Regions from separate parts of the Pelosinus fermentans DSM 17108 genome, predicted to be linked through region 4. Evidence: riboswitches for the same ligand, from Rfam matches in the RefSeq annotation. Region 4 holds a riboswitch; each other region holds the start of a gene.
What was found. A riboswitch is a leader RNA that binds a small molecule or an ion and turns the genes downstream of it on or off. The one in region 4 is predicted to bind cobalamin.

Region 1 (4,183 bases), 130 kb from region 4:
ATCTTACTGCTTTCAAATGTTGGAATTAATTTATCATGAATTCCCTGAAAGCCAATTATTAAGTCTGGCTGAAGAGTTAATACTTGCTCAACATTTACATTATAAATAAAACCTACTTCTGGAATCTCCTGCTGAGCGGGAAAGGTCTGCGGTGTTTTAGAGCTCGGTCTTCCAGCTGCTTTGCCGCCAACCCCATATAATACATCTAAAAAAGAGGTGGATAACACAACAATGCGTTGTGGTTTCTGTCTCAATACTACATTGCGCCCTGCATCATCCGTCATTTGCAGATAATGATCTGGAGATTTTGTTGTTGATTTTTCTTGGGTTGAAGAAGCACATCCTGCCACGATTATACTCATTATACTTAGCATGCAGACTAAATATGTCAATTTCCCTTTCACGACTCGCTCTCCTTCCATACATATAACAAATAGGAAAGGCCGGATATACTTGATCCGGCATCCCCTCTTAAATACGGTCTTAACTATTATTTTAAACCATTAATGGCATCACGTACATGCTGTACATAAATATCTTGGATTCCAGTATTTTCACCTAAACCATGAACATAGGTTTCCACTTGATATCCATCTGCAAGGAACGTATTTTTCCAAGAATCATCTTCATCCCCAGCCATATCGTTATTGGCATGATCACCAGCAACTAACATGAGTGGCATCAAGGTAATTTTTTTAATGTTTCTTTCTTTTAGTAATTTTTCAACATCTTGAAGATTAGGATGATCCGTCTCTTCTACTACGCCGATAATCACATGTAAACCAGCTGCATCAAATTGATCTTGTAAGGCTTGGTAAGCTGGGTTATGCTGATGTGGTGAACCATGTCCCATAAATACCACAGTTTTACCTTGCAATTGCAATGCAGGAAGTTGTTTTTTAAGAGCATTTACAGCAATGGCGAAATCATTGGGTTTTCCATTTTCACCATGAAAGAATAACACCGGACGACCTATAGAAATTGTATCAAAAGCCCCATTGAACTTTTCAACAGTAGCTACAACTTTTTTATCATACTCTTCACCTGGTGTCAGATGAGTTGTTTGTATAATAACTTCTTTATAGCCATCTTTTTTTAATTGGTTTAATACGGTTTCCAAATCATTCACATGAATGTTGCTATTTTCCGCCAAACGTTTCATAACAATTTTGGAAGTAAAAGCTCTATATACATCATATTCAGGAAAAGCTTGAGCAATACGTTTTTCTACACTCTCAATATTTAATTGACGAGCTTCTGCAAAAGTAGTACCGAAGCTTACCACCACGATGGCTTTTTGACTTTTGGGTGCCTCTTGGGCACCTGCATTTGATAAGCCAAATACACTAGCGCCCAATAATAAGGAAACACTTAATGCAAAACTCATAGCTATTTTATATAAATTCATTTTCATCTGTACAACTCCTCACTCAGTTTTCTATGTGCATTCCTAAGTCTTTGGGAGAAAAGTATTACACTTAACCAAGTTTACGTTTCTTAGCCAAAATGGTAGATAAATAGTTAACACTCTTAGCGTCAACTTCCTCTAAATTATAGCTAATTTGTTCATCAGGCAAACCACAGCGACTAATCATAACAGCATTTTCACCAAAACCATGCTGTTTTAATTTCGCTACAACTTGTCCAAAATTTTTGTAAACCTTCATTAATACAACATTATCTACGACTCCCAATATAGCATCTAACTCTTCTTCTGACATCGTAGCAGGAATAATGCTAAGTATATCATTTCCCTCTGCCAGCGGCTGACCTAATTGACTGCCAATCGCACAAAAAGCCGGAACGCCAGGTATGGTTTCAATAGCATAGCCAGAGTCCTTTAACAAACGATATACATACATATAAGTGCTATAAAACATAGGATCACCTAATGTTAAAAACACAACCTTTTTCCCAGCCTGCAATTCTGCCAGAATACTATTTTTATTGTTTTCCCATGCATTGGCTAGCGTAGCAGCATCATTTACCATCGGGAAAACCAACCTCAATATCTCAACATCTGCTTTCAAATAAGGATGCGCAATCGATAGTGCTGTACTACCTTCTTTTTTTTCTGTTTTAGGAGCAATTACCACATCCGCGTTTCTTATCACCTCCACTGCTTTTAATGTGAGCAGCTCTGGATCTCCCGGCCCTACACCAACACCGTAAAAAATTCCTGCCATAATGGCCTCCTTAACTATAAATTGTGGTACAACATATACAAGTACATATAACGATAACTGAGTAAAACGAGAATTTGCACTCTTAATTTTACCATTATCCAATAATCTTGACCAGCACTGGTGAAAAATTAGAAAATTGGCATGAAAGGCCAATTCAACTACAATCCTACTGGATAATCATCGTTACTAGCGCAAAAAATCTTCCGTCACACAAAACGGAAGATTTCAATAAATACAATTATAGTAGCCTGCCATCATATAAACACATCACTATCATGTGTAATATACCACAGTATAACTGTACGAATCTCCTCCCCATCTCTCGCAGGTTTTAACGGTGATTGCTGTATAGGCAGTTCTCCTGACTTTGAATCATTGCTTCCCCAAGCCTTCCCAAGTTTCATCTCAGTGACATAATTATGGGGTTACTCCTCATTACAGTGGCGGGACCGCGCCGGAATTTAACCGGACTTCCCTATTAAGCCCAAAAGGGCACCTATACCATCCATATTAAATTTTGCTGTCCACTCTTAATTAGAGTATAATAAATACTTTTCCTTGTCAAGGACATACTGGGTAATCTTCTATGCCCTTCGTTTTATTTTAGCCCTCTATATGATATCAATACCAATTTAACACGCAGTTAAACCGCCATCCACCGTCCACACTGCGCCGTTAACGAAGGATGCATGATCCGATGCCAGAAAGCAGATTACATGAGCTACCTCATGAACTTTGGCAATTCGCCCTATTGGATACATCGATGCCATGTCCCGTAAATATTCCTCCGGATTGTCTGCCTCTGCTAACTGCTGTGTAAGCATAGGCGTATCCACATCACCAGGGCATATGCAGTTAGCACGAACACCATAGTGAATACTTTCTAAAGACAATGCCTTTGTAAAAGTCGTTACCGCTCCCTTTGAGGCGCAATAGGCAGTACATAAACAATTACCATTAATCCCTGCATCAGAGGACACGTTAATAATAGCTCCACCACCCCTCTGCCGCAAATAAGGCAAAGCAGATTTACAAATAAAATAGGTACCTTTTATATTGATATTCATGATGTGATCAAACTCATCTTCCGTAACTTCACCAATGATTTTTTCCATGTATATACCAGCAGCATTGATAACAATATCCAGACCGCCGAACTGGGCTGCAGTTTTTTCTACTACTTCCTGGCATTGATTCACAGAACTGACATCCCCTTGTATAAAACATACATGATCAGCATAGGATGCTAATTCAAGTAAGGCCATTTGCCCCTTTTCCTTTTGACGTCCAATTAAGGCCGTCTTAGCCCCTTGGGCCAGCAACTGGCGAGCAGCCTCCAAACCAATACCAGAAGTACCGCCAGTAATCATCGCTACTTTTCCCGCAAATTGGTAATTCATGATTCAACTCCTACTACATTATCCTAAACTAGCTTCTTACTTATAATACTATATCACAAATCGAATGATTGAGTACCCCGCTTTTCTACTGATTTCTACCTACTTAAAACGAAAAGTGACTGGCATGTTTGTATAGCACATAATACTGGCGCCGCTCTCTGGGTCCTTAGCTGGTACAAATCTCCATTTTCGAACTGCTGCTACCACTGCAGCATCTAATATATCATGTCCTGATGTCGCACTAATGGTTACATCGCCAGGTAATCCATTCACCAAAATTTGAATTTTTACCACTACGGTACCCGTCAAACCAGCTGTCCTCGCTCCTTCAGGATAATCAGGATCTACCTTAGATAATATCTGCGGCCGAACAATCTTACCTTTTCGTCCGCCATTTCCCCCACTGTTAGAGCCAGTATTAGTGCCACTGCTGCCGCTCCCATTATTCCCAACTGCGTCATTGCCAGAAGAAAGATTTCCAGTCGACTCATTACTACTTGCAGACTGGGATGAAGCTACTGCTTCAACTGCTTCCATCGCCAGCTCATTGGCCACAGCCACTACCTGAGGGGTAACAGGTGAAACAGCTGTCTTCTC
Region 2 (4,183 bases), 120 kb from region 4:
TGTCTATCTCCATGGCTTAGGAGAAAATACGAAGATTCAAGATCTGTATGTGCAGCATCTTAAGGACGCTATGAGTCAAAAAGCCGGACATGGTATGTGCAAGCATTAATAAATAAGATAATTGCATAGATAAATAACAGTAATAGCTAGATGTTTCTTGTAAATATCTAGCTATTCTATAAATTTTATCTGTATTTGATAAGAATAAAGAAAGGATGTGCAGGTGATTTAGAGGAGTTGGTGTTTACTTATGGCAATCAGTAAAAAGAATGTCATTACAATGAAAAGAAGCTACAGCTGCAGTATGTCTGGCGTGTGGAATGCTGTGGCGCACAATTCAGCAGGTACCTGCTTCCTCCCTTTGCGTTTTATTGGGGAGGAAGAGTAAAGTCACATGTGGGGATTGACACTTTAGCCGTTGATTTAGAGAAAGAGCATGTCCAAGTGCGGGGAATCGTTTTTATTGCACTCAACCAGACCTGGAAGGATGCTTTAGTGCGTGGCAAAAATTATTACTTAACATTATGGAAATAAGAATAACAAACGCATTAATCGGAACTCACGACAGTTGAAGTGAAAAAGGTATATATTGACTGCTAATAACATGATATAGTAAGAAAAGAGGGGGGATTTATATGGAAAACAGACATGGCTTAATTCTTGTTAATACAGGAAATGGCAAAGGGAAAACAACAGCAGCTTTAGGTCTTGGACTAAGGGCTTGGGGACAGGGGTTCAAAGTGCTGATCATACAGTTTATTAAAGGCAGCTGGAAGTATGGGGAATTAAAAACGGCAGAGGCTTTGGGACCTAATTTTGTAATGCGTCAGATGGGGGAAGGTTTTGTTCGCAATGCGAATGAAGATGCTATGGCTGATCATCGTCATGCAGCTGAAGAAGCTTTGGCGATGGCTCGAAAAGAAATTGTATCAAACCAGTGGGATATGATTATTTTAGATGAAATTAACTATGCGATTAAGTTTGACGTTATATCTCTAGAAGCAGTATTAAAATTATTGGAGGACAAGCCCTCTGCTTTGCATCTTGTGCTGACAGGGCGGGATGTCCGCCCTGAGATTATTGATAAAGCGGATTTAGTAACAGAAATGAAAGAGATTAAACATCCTTATAAAAAGGGCATAAAGGCTCAAAAAGGGATAGAATTTTAAAAGAATTTGTTACCAGTGAATTGCTTGACAATTCTTTAAAGATATTATAAAGTGAATCTTATAACGTATAAAAATTCATATGGATGGTATAGGTGCCCTTTGGGGCTTAATAGGGAAGTCCGGTTTCATTCCGGCACGGTCCCGCCACTGTAATGAGGAGTGAACCCATGATTATGCCACTGAGACAACGGTCTTGGGAAGGTATGGGGAAGCAATGATTCTAAGTCAGGAGAACTGCCTATATAGCAATCACCGTTAGAACCTGCGAGAGATGGGGAGGGGATTTGTACGATAGTTTTTTTATTGTGCTTATTTTTCCCCGACGTATATATACGTCGGGATTACTATTTGCTTTATGCTATTGTAAAATCTCTTGGCCTTTTTGGGTTAAGAGATTTTTTTATGGGTATTGTTGGAGAACTGCAAAAAAAGGGAGGTACTGTGTATGGTTACGAGTCTTTCAACCTATATGTGCAAAGAGGGCAATAGTTGTGGATTGACAGGTGCATCAACCTTTTTTGCAGGTATTCCAGATGCTGTAATGGTGCTTAACAGTTCCTTGTGGTGTTATTTTTCAGCTCATGAGTATATCGAAAAACAATGTCCAACAGCAAGAATGCGCTTCTTTTGTTCCCAAAGGAATAAAGATGCTATATTTTCTGGTACAGAGCAGTATTTGCTGCATATTTTACAATCAATAAAACAGACGGCTCAGCCATCTGTAGTGCTGCTGGCGAACAGCTGTACTGACAGTACTCGGAATGAGAATCTTTTGCAGATTGCCAAGCAGGCAGATCTGAATTGTCCTGTGATTTGCCTGGATCGTCATGATTTGGAAGAGGGATTTTGGGCCGGATATCAGGCAGCTGCCAAAGCCTATTTTCGTGAGGTGCCCCTGCAGTTGCGTACTGCTATAAAGCCGAGGACGGTTAATCTTTTAGGATGCAGTGTTGGTTATTATAATGCAGCCCATGACCTGCAGGAGCTGCGGCGTATGCTGACCTTAGCTGGTTATGAGGTAATTGCTTGCCCGGGGGCAGGAAGTACGATGCAGGAAATTACCAATATGACTCAGGCGCAGCTGAATATTGTAGTTCATGATGAACTAGGACGTGAGCTGGCAGAGCTGCTGGAAGAGCAGTATGATATGCCCTATGTCTCCTTATTGCCCCCTTATGGCATACAAGGTTCCTTGAGCTGGCTAAAAGCGATTGATTATTATCTGTCGGGGGAAAGTACTGGACTAAAAGCTCTTCAACAAGAAGCGAATGGTCTAGAACAAAAACATGACATTATGAATAAAGAGCAGCAAGAGATTTGGGGGAATATCTGGTTCGACAGCATTTTCATTGCTGCCCCTGCCTCCGTAGCCTTTTCTATATCTCAGGCAGTACGAGGGGAGTGGATGAATGCAAAGAAAATCATAACCGTATTGCAAAATGGCGTTCCCTTTAAGCAGAGTTATCCTGAATATATTGGTATTGTGTTGGATGCATATAAGGATCAGCAGAAAATAGAACAACACTTGGCCGGCTTACGAGGCGGATTGCTGATGGCAAGCAGTAGAGAAAAAGCGATTCTGCATCAAAAAGCAGTGAAAGATGTGGCATATCAGCATATCTCTTCACCTGTATACGACGAAATGATCCTTAAAAATCGGCCATTTATGGGGTTGCAAGGAACCAGTCATATGGTTGCGAGCTTATGGAACCAGTATATACAAGGACAGAAAAAGATAGAAATATGTAAAAAAGTAGTGGCAACGTAACGACAGAACAAAAATAAGTAGGAGGAAAGTAGTGGATAAACACATAGGAATTAAAAAAAAGGCTATGATATATGCCTGTATAGTAAGTGGTTTTATCTCGCTGCCAGTATCAGGAGCGTATGCGACTGAGAGTGAAGAAACAGAAAGTTATTCCTTTGATCAACTGGTGGTAACAGCTAATCGGGTACCTACAAAACTATCTGAAGTCGCAGCTAATGTAACGGTAATCACAAAAGGGCAGATTGAAAAAGGGAATTATCATAATGTAGGAGAAGTTCTACAGCATATCCCGGGAGTACAGATAGGATCTAACGGTACTCCTGGGAGTATTAGTGCCGCGTTTATTAATGGAAGTGAACAAGTGGTTGTTATGATTGATGGTAGACGTATGAACCTACCGAATGGTATAGGCGGATTTGGTATGGCTACTTCTAATTTAACAGGTTTAATCGGCATCGAAAATATTGAACGTATTGAAATAGTAAAAAGCGGCCGATCAGCCTTATATGGTGCCGATGCTGTTGGTGGTGTAATCAATATTATTACTAAAAAAGGAGAGAAGAACCAAACAACGGTAAAAATAGCAGGCGGGAATTGGAATGGTGATAATTATACATTAATTAATGAGGGCAAAGAAGGTAATTTAAGTTGGTTTTTTACTGCAGATAAAAGACAAATGGGTGATTATTCAGATGGAAATAATAAATTATATAGGTACACAGGTAGTGACCAAGAAGCTTATACGCTGCGGTTGGATCAGAAGATCAATAATGGTAATCTAAGTTTTACTTATGAAAATTTTGATCATCAAAATGAAGCTAAAGTAAAGAATAAATATGAAAATACGAACCAGCACAATTGGGATTTCACTTATACAGAAAATCTTTCTACTAAAACTGATTATCAAATTAAATTTTATCAAAATGCCAACCATCGTGTTGGATTAGGGGATAATACTTGGGAGAGATATGACCATGATGTCAGAACCAAGGGATTTAATTATCAATTGAACTCTAAGATTGATGAGCAAAATATGTTGACAGCAGGAATTGACTGGCGAAAAGATGAGATTGAAAGTAGTGATTATAAGAGTAAAGATAGTACCGTAAAAGCGATTTATTTACAGGATCGATGGAATATAACAAATAAATTTAGTATTCTTCCAGGACTTCGTTATGATAATAGCGATACATACGGAAATAAAACAACGCCACAGTTAGGAGCAAATTATAAACAAAGTGATCGT
Region 3 (4,183 bases), 220 kb from region 4:
ACATCTTACGAAAAAAAATTGCTAAATGTCTAAATGTAAGAAGGAAAGAAACTTCACGTTACGGAATGATTATTATATGGAAAGTGCAGCAAGGTATGAGGGAGGCAAAAAGTTTGTTTGGAAATGTGATTGGCGATTTTATTACCGGGTTTCAATTTTTGACACGAATTCCAATCAAAGCACAAACCCAATGGTCGCCAAATAGCTTTAGTCAGAGTGTTAAATATTTCCCGCTTATTGGCGGGATTATTGGTTTGATTTTAGCTGGGATTGTATATGGAGCGCAAGGGCTTTTGGGAGTAAAAATACCGATGCACCTTCTGGCAATCGGATTGATTTTGTTTGAAATCATATTGACCGGGGGTTTACACTGTGATGGGTTAATGGACACCATTGACGGTGTTTTTTCAGGAAAACCTCGTGAAAAAATGTTAGAGATTATGAAAGACAGCAGAGTCGGTGCTTTTGGTGCAATGTCTTTTTGTCTGTTAATCTTTGTAAAATATTCTTTGCTTATGGATATGGATCCTAAGTTGTTACCCTTAGCCGTTTTAGTTATGCCGATTGTAGGACGGACAGCCGTTGTCATTCCGATTACATTCTATCCTTATGCCAGGCCGGAAGGGCTAGGAAAGGCATTTTATCAATCTTCACATAAGTATACCCTTTATGTGGCCGGAATATTAGCAGCATTGCTGCTAATTCCTTTGGGTAAAATTGTAATCGTAAGTGGAGTTATCGGTATAGGTTTTGCGTTTCTTCTTTCTGAATATGTCAGTAAACGTCTCGGCGGTTTAACAGGGGATGTATATGGGGCGACGATTGAACTGACGGAAATTGTTACCTTGTTGGTATTCATTATTTATTCATAGCGGAAAGAAGGTGATTCTTTGACTCGGGTAATTTTTGTGCGTCACGGTCAGACTTCCTGGAATCAAGAGGGGAAATATCAAGGGCATAGCGATATTTCATTAAATGAAAGAGGAATAAAACAAGGAAATTTAGTAGCAAAACGCTTAGCGAAGGAAAAAATAAGCGCAATCTATAGCAGCGATTTATTGCGGGCACAGCAGACTGCTGAGGCTATTGCCAAGTATCATGAATTGCCCGTTATAACCAAGCCGGAGTTTCGTGAAATTAATTTTGGCATTTGGGAAGGACTTACCTATCAAGAAATTATGGCAGATTGGTCAGAAATCTTAACTGCAATGTATTCTAAGCCAGGTGAAATCGGTCCGCCTCAAGGGGAAAGCTTTCAGGTTGTTAAACAACGTGTAACTCACGCACTGCAAGAGTGTGTCAAAAAGCATCAAGAGCAGACCATTGTGCTTGTTTCCCATGGGGGAACGATGAGAGTACTGCTTTGTGCTGCATTGGGAATCGGTTTAGATAAAATGTGGTCTATGCGACAGGATAGCTCCGCAATCAATATAATTGATTATATTGATAATCGAGCAGTAGTAGCGTTAGTGAATGACACTTGGCACGTCAAAGATATTTGATACAGGCTAAATGGGATTTTTTTAACGAACTACTTGATTATATTGCTCATCTGCGAATAGTGGATAGGAGAATGAGATAAACTGTAGTACTATTGTGATAACAGAATAAATTGCCACCAAACAGGTGCCTCTTTAACTAGAGGAGAATAGGGAAGTTCGGAAGGGAAGCATATTCCTTAAACGACGCGGTCGCGCCACTGTAATCGGGGAGAAAGTCCTGCAAATGCCACTGGGAAACCAGGAAGGCGCAGGAATTTTAAAGATCCGTAAGTCAGGAGACCTGCCTGTTATGGCTGTCATCTACCCTCGCGTAAGGGGTAATGCCAGAAGGATGGGATTTTTATATAAAATACCTAGCCTTTTGGGCTAGGTATTTTTGTGGTGTGCCCAGCATGGGCGCTTACTAGTTGGTGAAAGTCCAATACGGGGGTTGATAGTGCCAACCGTTAGCCTAAGACAAGGGTGTCCATCGCGAGGTGGAATCTGAAGGAAGTCGGCGGCAAAACTCCGGTCTGAGGAAGACGAACTACATACAAGGCATATGTCAGCTGGGTGAGTTTGCCGCACAAAACGAAGCCCTAAACTATCCGAAGCGGGCGATGTAAATGTAGCAGATAGGTGGAGTGAAAGTAAGCGTTCTTACCTGGGGAGATCTGACAGTCAAGCTGTGGATATGAATTTGAAAACGGCAACCCGTGCAGTAATGTACGACTGAGCTGTCAGAAGTCAGCAGAGGTCATACTACCAGAGCGGCTATATACGCTCTGGGAAGGACCGAACAATAGGAGGTTTCCGAATTTTGAAAGGTACGAAGAAATGCGTAGAAAGCAGACAACTTCACAAAGAAGGCTGCCTACAGGAGACAAGAGTGGAACTCAGAGGTAATGTAGGAGTGCCGAGCATTTCTCCCATGCCCGAAAGAGGAAGAAACGGTGACAATGAATACGCCGGTGGATTGCTGGAGAAAATCCTTCACCGAGATAACATGAATCTTGCTTATAAGCGAGTGAAGGGTAACAAAGGAAGCCATGGAGTCGACGGAATGACAGTAAATGAACTTTTACAATTCCTGAAACAAAACGGCAACCAACTCAGGCAATCCATACTAGAAGGGACCTATAAGCCCGAGCCGGTCAGACGGATAGAAATACCGAAACCGGACGGGGGGAAAAGGCTACTTGGTATACCTACTGTAGTTGACAGAGTGATACAACAAGCTATAGCTCAAATATTAACCCCAATCTATGAAATGCAGTTTTCGGCAAATAGCTACGGGTTTAGACCCGGCAGAAGTGCAAAACAAGCGGTAGTAAAATGCAAGGAATATATCGAGGCAGGATACACCTGGACAGTTGATATCGACTTGGCAAAGTATTTTGATACCGTAAATCACGATAAACTCATGCGCTTGCTTTCAGAAACCATCGAAGATAGCCGAGTGCTGTCGCTGATACGCAAATATCTGAAATCAGGAGTCATGATAAATGGCGTGGTACAGGAGAGCGAGGAAGGCTGTCCTCAAGGGGGCAATCTTTCTCCACTTCTGAGTAACGTCATGCTGAATGAACTGGACACTGAACTCACGAGACGGGGCTTAAAATTCTGTCGTTATGCTGATGATCAGAATATTTACGTCAAAAGCCGGAAAGCGGCAGAACGGGTCATGGCAAGTATCACGCGATTTCTTGAGCAAAAATTAAGGCTCAAAGTCAATCAAGAAAAGAGTACAGTAGACAGGCCGTGGAAGCTGAAATTTCTAGGTTTTTCGTTCTATCACAAAAAAGGTGGATTAGGAATTAGAGTTCACCCTAAGCCTGTAAAGAAATTCAAGCAAAAGCTGAAGGAAATAACAGGACGAAGCAATGCTATGAGCATGGAGCAAAGAGCGGAAAAGCTCCGGCAGTGCATTGTGGGCTGGATGAACTACTTTGGAATGGCTGATATGAAAACCCTAGCTAAAGCATTGGATGAATGGCTGAGAAGAAGGATTCGAATGTGCTTGTGGAAGCAATGGAAGAAAATTGGGACGAAGCACGATAATCTTGTTGCTCATGGCATAGATAACCGCAAAGCGTGGGAATACGCCAATACAAGAAAGAGCTACTGGCACACAGCCAATAGCCCAATCCTTTCTCGGACGTTAACCAATGAATACCTCAGGAAAATCGGCTTCATCACCATAAGTGAAAGGTATTCACTAGTACACTAATTCTGTTGAACCGCCGTATACCGAACGGTACGTACGGTGGTGTGAGAAGTCGGCTACTCAACTAATGGGTAGCCTCTTACTCGATTTTTAATATCAGCGATTGGAGGAAACGTTGAACACAGAGGGCACAGAGATCCGCGGAGGACACAGAGAAAAAATTAAATATCTATCTTTTCTCAGTGTTCTCTGCGCCTCTGCGGTTCGATTCTGTTTTATATGTTTCAAAGAATGTGTTAACGCTTTTCTTATCTATTATAATTTTAGGAGGGGCAGATATGGATTTGGAAGCCAGAGTGGATGAATTGCTGAATGGGGCGGCGAAACCACCTCAGAGTTTGGGAAAATTAGAAAAACACCTCAAGAAAGTAATAATGGCATGGGGAGAAATTCACTCGGAGATGAAACCGCATCATATCATCTTTGCAGCTGATAATGGAATTATTGAAGAAGGTGTTGTCAATTACCCTGGGGA
Region 4 (4,183 bases):
AGCTCCCGTAGCTCCGGTAGCACCTGTTGCGCCCGTAGCACTAGCGGCACCCGCAGCACCTGTAGCACCCGTTGCTCCCGTAGCTCCGGTAGCACCTGTTGCGCCCGTAGCACTAGCGGCACCCGCAGCACCTGTAGCACCCGTTGCACCAGTAGCTCCGGTAGCACCAGTAGCACCCGTAGCACTAGCGGCACCCGCAGCACCTGTAGCTCCGGTTGCACCCGTAGCTCCCGTTGCGCCCGTAGCGCCAGTAGCTCCAGTTATGCCAGTAGCTCCAGTAGGCTTAGTAGTATCGATACAACAGCAATTTGCTGGAGATGTGCACAGTGGGAACTTAGGAGTTGTAGGTGAGAATCTAGTCATTGAGGTATCGTCAAAGGACATAATAAGATTGACCTCCTTTAATAAAATATTGGATTATTATTATTATATGTAAATGGTGATAACATTGTGACACCATTATGTAAGCATAGCGACAAAAGATTAGCTTCTATTTATATGAGTCGAGGGACAGTTCATGATTCTTGAAAATACAAGTGATAATGCGCTTGTTGATATGGTAGAATATGAGAAGACACAGGCAACCATCAAATTGCTGTCTAAGCTGGCTGAAGCGGAAGCGGCGGTCAAAAATGGTGATGAATGGCTGTCTATCGAGGAAGCAGAAAAAAATTGGGAGTGTAGCCGGTGAAACTGCGGATTAACCCTGTTTACGTCAAAATCCTTTTTGGCAAGCTCGAAGATGACATATGATTATACTTTGAAAACGGATTCATGATTTCCGATCCGAGGGAGATTCTTAAGCAAAATTGAGAATTTCCCTCGGACTTTATTATGAAAGTGTAGAAAAATAGATGAAACATTTCTTTACAAAAAATGTCTGAGTGAATTCTTTATCCCATAAAGATAGTTGTATATTTTTACCCGTAGGATTATAATGAAATAAATAGAATTATTTGAAAATCCTTTGAAAAAACTAAATATAGGTACAGGTGCCCGTAAGGGCTTCATAGAAAAGCCGGTTGAAGACCGGCGCGGTCCCGCCACTGTAATGGGGAGCAAATCCAAGATATGCCACTGGAACGAATCGTTCTGGGAAGGTTTGGAGGCGCAATGATCCTAAGCCAGGAGAACTGCCTGTACAACGATCACCGTTTTACCTGCGAGAGATGGGGAGGGGATTTGGATGCAAATTTTTGCATTTTTTTGTGCAGACAATATTTGTCTGCATGGAATAAGAAGCCTCTTGAGACGGTGTCACAGGTGGCTTCTTTTATTTTCGTTAACGCAATGTTATATAGCAATACGGGTACAGGTGCCTTGCAAAGAGCTTAATAGGGAAGTCCGGTTAAAAGCCGGTGCGGTCGCCACTGTAACACGGAGTCGACTCTAATAAGCCACTGGGATGAGGTAGACATTCCGGGAAGGATGGGTTGACGATGAACTGGAGCCAGGAGAACTACCTGTACGGACAATCTTCGTTTGACCTGCGAAAGACAGGAAGAAGATTAGGCTGCAGCTTTTATGCTATAAGTTTGAGTACATAAAAGAAGCATAATCTCTGCGAATTTTATCATCACAGAGATAATGGTTAGCAAATGAAAGGAGAATGATCAGGAAAAATACTGGTGTTTTGATGGACAAGTTGAAAGAAGTCAAATCCAAGATTGAGCGATGGGAGGATAGGGAAAAAGTCATACTATTGCGACAATGTAATATTGTTATGAAATGATGCATAAGATGAAATACAAGAGAATATTGGGATAGGTGCCCTTCGGGGCTTAATAGGGAAGACCGGTGTAATGCCGGCACGGTCCCGCCACTGTAACGGGGAGCAATCTCGCATAAATGCCACTGGAGCTTAGGCTTTGGGAAGGCGTGGGAAAGCAATGATCCGAAGTCAGGAGAACTGCCTATCTAACAATCACCACTTAACCTGCGAGTGACAGGGAGGAGATTACGTAAAGCTGCCGTAAATTTTTCTGGCGGTCCAACGTAAGCACTCCCAAAATGGGAGTTTTTTTTATTGCTATTATTTTATATAAGCAGCTGGATTATTTAGATGCGGTAAGAACATCCAGCAACTATGGCAAGAAGTAAAGAAAGTAACAAAGGAATGATATTTTTTGAACCATGTATATAGAATCATCTGGAATCGCGCCCGTTCCTGTTGGCAGGTCGTATCTGAATTGACGAAAAGTACGGGCAAAACAAAAAGACGCAAATGCCGCAGTCTGCAACGAATGACTCTGGGGCTGGGGTGTGTGCTGGTGGTCGGTGTCATGCCATTGGGCAGCCTGGCCTATGCCGCTGAATCTGAAGGCGAGGAGCAGCAGACAGACTATGATTTACCGGCACTCACGGTAGAAGCCAAGCGCCCGGAGTGGGAGTCCAAGCTCTCGCCCGGCACCGTGACCATTATTCGGCCGGAGGACTATAAGGGCGAGCAAAAAAGCCTGCCTGATTTGTTAAAAGACGTGCCTGGCGTCCATGTGCGCGAAGTGAATGGTAAAGGCCAATATACCACTGTCAGTGTGCGCGGATCGACGGCGGCACAGGTAGGGCTGTTTGTGGATGGAGTGCTGTTCAATCTTGGCGGCGACGCGGCGGCGGATATCTCCACTATTCCGATTAAAAACGTTGAGCGTATTGAGGTATACCGGGGATATATCCCGGCGCGCTTTGGCGGCACCTTTATGGGCGGTGTAATCAATATTGTGACCAAGCGTCCAACCAAGGAAAATATCACTGCCAGCATCGGGCAGCGCTCATACGGCGGCTATATTGGCAGCTTACAGGTGGATGCACCTCTGGGCAGCGGCAGCCTGATGGTAGGTATCAATCGGGAGCAGAGCGAAGGAGATTTCAAGTACAAGAATTATGCTAGTGATGAGCAGGTAGCGGCCTATGCTAGTCAGATTGAACAACGGAAAAATTCTCTGACAACAGTTGCCGATCAAGGGATAGCAACTTTTAACAACGTGGATACCCGGTCGGGTTATGAGACTGTAGCCACGAAACAGACCTTATCCGATGCTCAGGCCGAATACTATCGAAACAACCCGGAAGAGTGGGTGAAGTTTGCAACTGAAGCGCTGCCCGGCGGCCAGACCGCCCTTTATGAAGCAGAGTATCAAGCTTTGTATGATTACGGCTATCAAAGACTGATAACGTCCAAAATCTACACCGGTGACTCAAGCGCTAACCCAAATGGGATCATAAGCGACGTAAAGGGCTATGCCCAAACCTATTATAGGGAATTATACAATGATATGAGTATTAACATCAGTTATGCTGAGATAGCTGCCGATCCCGCCAAATATCTTGATGTTTATGCGAATTATGTTGCCAAAATAAATACTGAATTCTGGCAGCCCGACGGAACGATGATGCAGTCGCTTATGGCCGACATCGAGAAATATGAAAAACTCAAAGCTGAGCTGGGGGATGGCACCCGCTGGCGCCGGTATAACGACTATAAAAATACCGATGCCATTGTCAAATGGCAGGATGACCATTGGACAGTCAAAGGCGCCTGGAAGGAGATCGACCGGCATTTGCCGCAGCAGTTGTGGGATACTCCCGGAATGGAATTTGCTGGTATTAGTTCTGGCAGGGATGCCGATGCACATGGTGAAACAGGCCGATCTGTGAATATGGATAAAAAACAAAAAATTACGACTAAAGAGCTGCAAGTCGGCCGGCGTGATAATGTTGGCAATTTGGAATGGGGCTGGTCGGCCAATTATTTGGACTCGAATAAAAGCTACCGCAATAACAGCAGATGGTTCAAGGATCTCTCCTACTACTGGAAGATTCCATTCCGCGAATGGAGCCGGTACGACTCCGACCGCTGGGGCGGCATGCTTGACGGCACTTATAAGGCGGGGGACAATCATCTGATTGAGTTCATGGTCAACTACTCGGATGAAAAAATGCATATCGCCGGTTCCATGGTCACTGACGGCACCAATCCCGATACTGTCCGTTACCGCACTTTTTATAAGCAGAAAATGTTTAATGCCCAGGTGCAGGATACCATTGCGTTAGGGAAAGGGGGGGATTTATGGCTGACTCCCAGTATTCGCTATAATTCGTCTACCACCTTCGGCTCCAGTCCGCTGGAAGGTGACTACCAGCACAAATGGAATCAGCAAGCCGAAGAAACCCAGAGCAAGACAAC

Region 1: it holds a riboswitch for cobalamin, as region 4 does, so the genes downstream of both, cobI (precorrin-2 C(20)-methyltransferase) here and FR7_RS17730 (TonB-dependent receptor domain-containing protein) in region 4, are expected to answer to the same signal.
Region 2: it holds a riboswitch for cobalamin, as region 4 does, so the genes downstream of both, FR7_RS17245 (nitrogenase component 1) here and FR7_RS17730 (TonB-dependent receptor domain-containing protein) in region 4, are expected to answer to the same signal.
Region 3: it holds a riboswitch for cobalamin, as region 4 does, so the genes downstream of both, ltrA (group II intron reverse transcriptase/maturase) here and FR7_RS17730 (TonB-dependent receptor domain-containing protein) in region 4, are expected to answer to the same signal.

The regions. Positions count from the first base shown of each region.
Region 1 is NZ_AKVN02000001.1:3,697,174-3,701,356, forward strand. Features, by position in the region: gene FR7_RS17175 (ABC transporter substrate-binding protein) at 1-362, opposite strand, end outside; gene FR7_RS17180 (sirohydrochlorin cobaltochelatase) at 491-1,414, opposite strand; gene cobI (precorrin-2 C(20)-methyltransferase) at 1,479-2,186, opposite strand; cobalamin riboswitch at 2,521-2,701, opposite strand; gene FR7_RS17190 (SDR family NAD(P)-dependent oxidoreductase) at 2,819-3,586, opposite strand; gene FR7_RS17195 (energy transducer TonB) at 3,686-4,183, opposite strand, start outside.
Region 2 is NZ_AKVN02000001.1:3,710,740-3,714,922, reverse strand. Features, by position in the region: gene FR7_RS17255 (sirohydrochlorin cobaltochelatase) at 1-109, shown strand, start outside; gene FR7_RS23565 (hypothetical protein) at 251-388, shown strand; gene FR7_RS23560 (hypothetical protein) at 397-534, shown strand; gene cobO (cob(I)yrinic acid a,c-diamide adenosyltransferase) at 636-1,169, shown strand; cobalamin riboswitch at 1,243-1,425, shown strand; gene FR7_RS17245 (nitrogenase component 1) at 1,615-2,937, shown strand; gene FR7_RS17240 (TonB-dependent receptor plug domain-containing protein) at 2,969-4,183, shown strand, end outside.
Region 3 is NZ_AKVN02000001.1:3,605,761-3,609,943, reverse strand. Features, by position in the region: gene cobS (adenosylcobinamide-GDP ribazoletransferase) at 114-872, shown strand; gene cobC (alpha-ribazole phosphatase) at 891-1,502, shown strand; cobalamin riboswitch at 1,608-1,804, shown strand; gene ltrA (group II intron reverse transcriptase/maturase) at 2,302-3,711, shown strand; gene FR7_RS16735 (nicotinate-nucleotide--dimethylbenzimidazole phosphoribosyltransferase) at 3,987-4,183, shown strand, end outside.
Region 4 is NZ_AKVN02000001.1:3,830,444-3,834,626, reverse strand. Features, by position in the region: gene FR7_RS17735 (exosporium glycoprotein BclB-related protein) at 1-363, opposite strand, end outside; gene FR7_RS23950 (hypothetical protein) at 518-691, shown strand; cobalamin riboswitch at 974-1,155, shown strand; cobalamin riboswitch at 1,297-1,481, shown strand; cobalamin riboswitch at 1,749-1,931, shown strand; gene FR7_RS17730 (TonB-dependent receptor domain-containing protein) at 2,127-4,183, shown strand, end outside.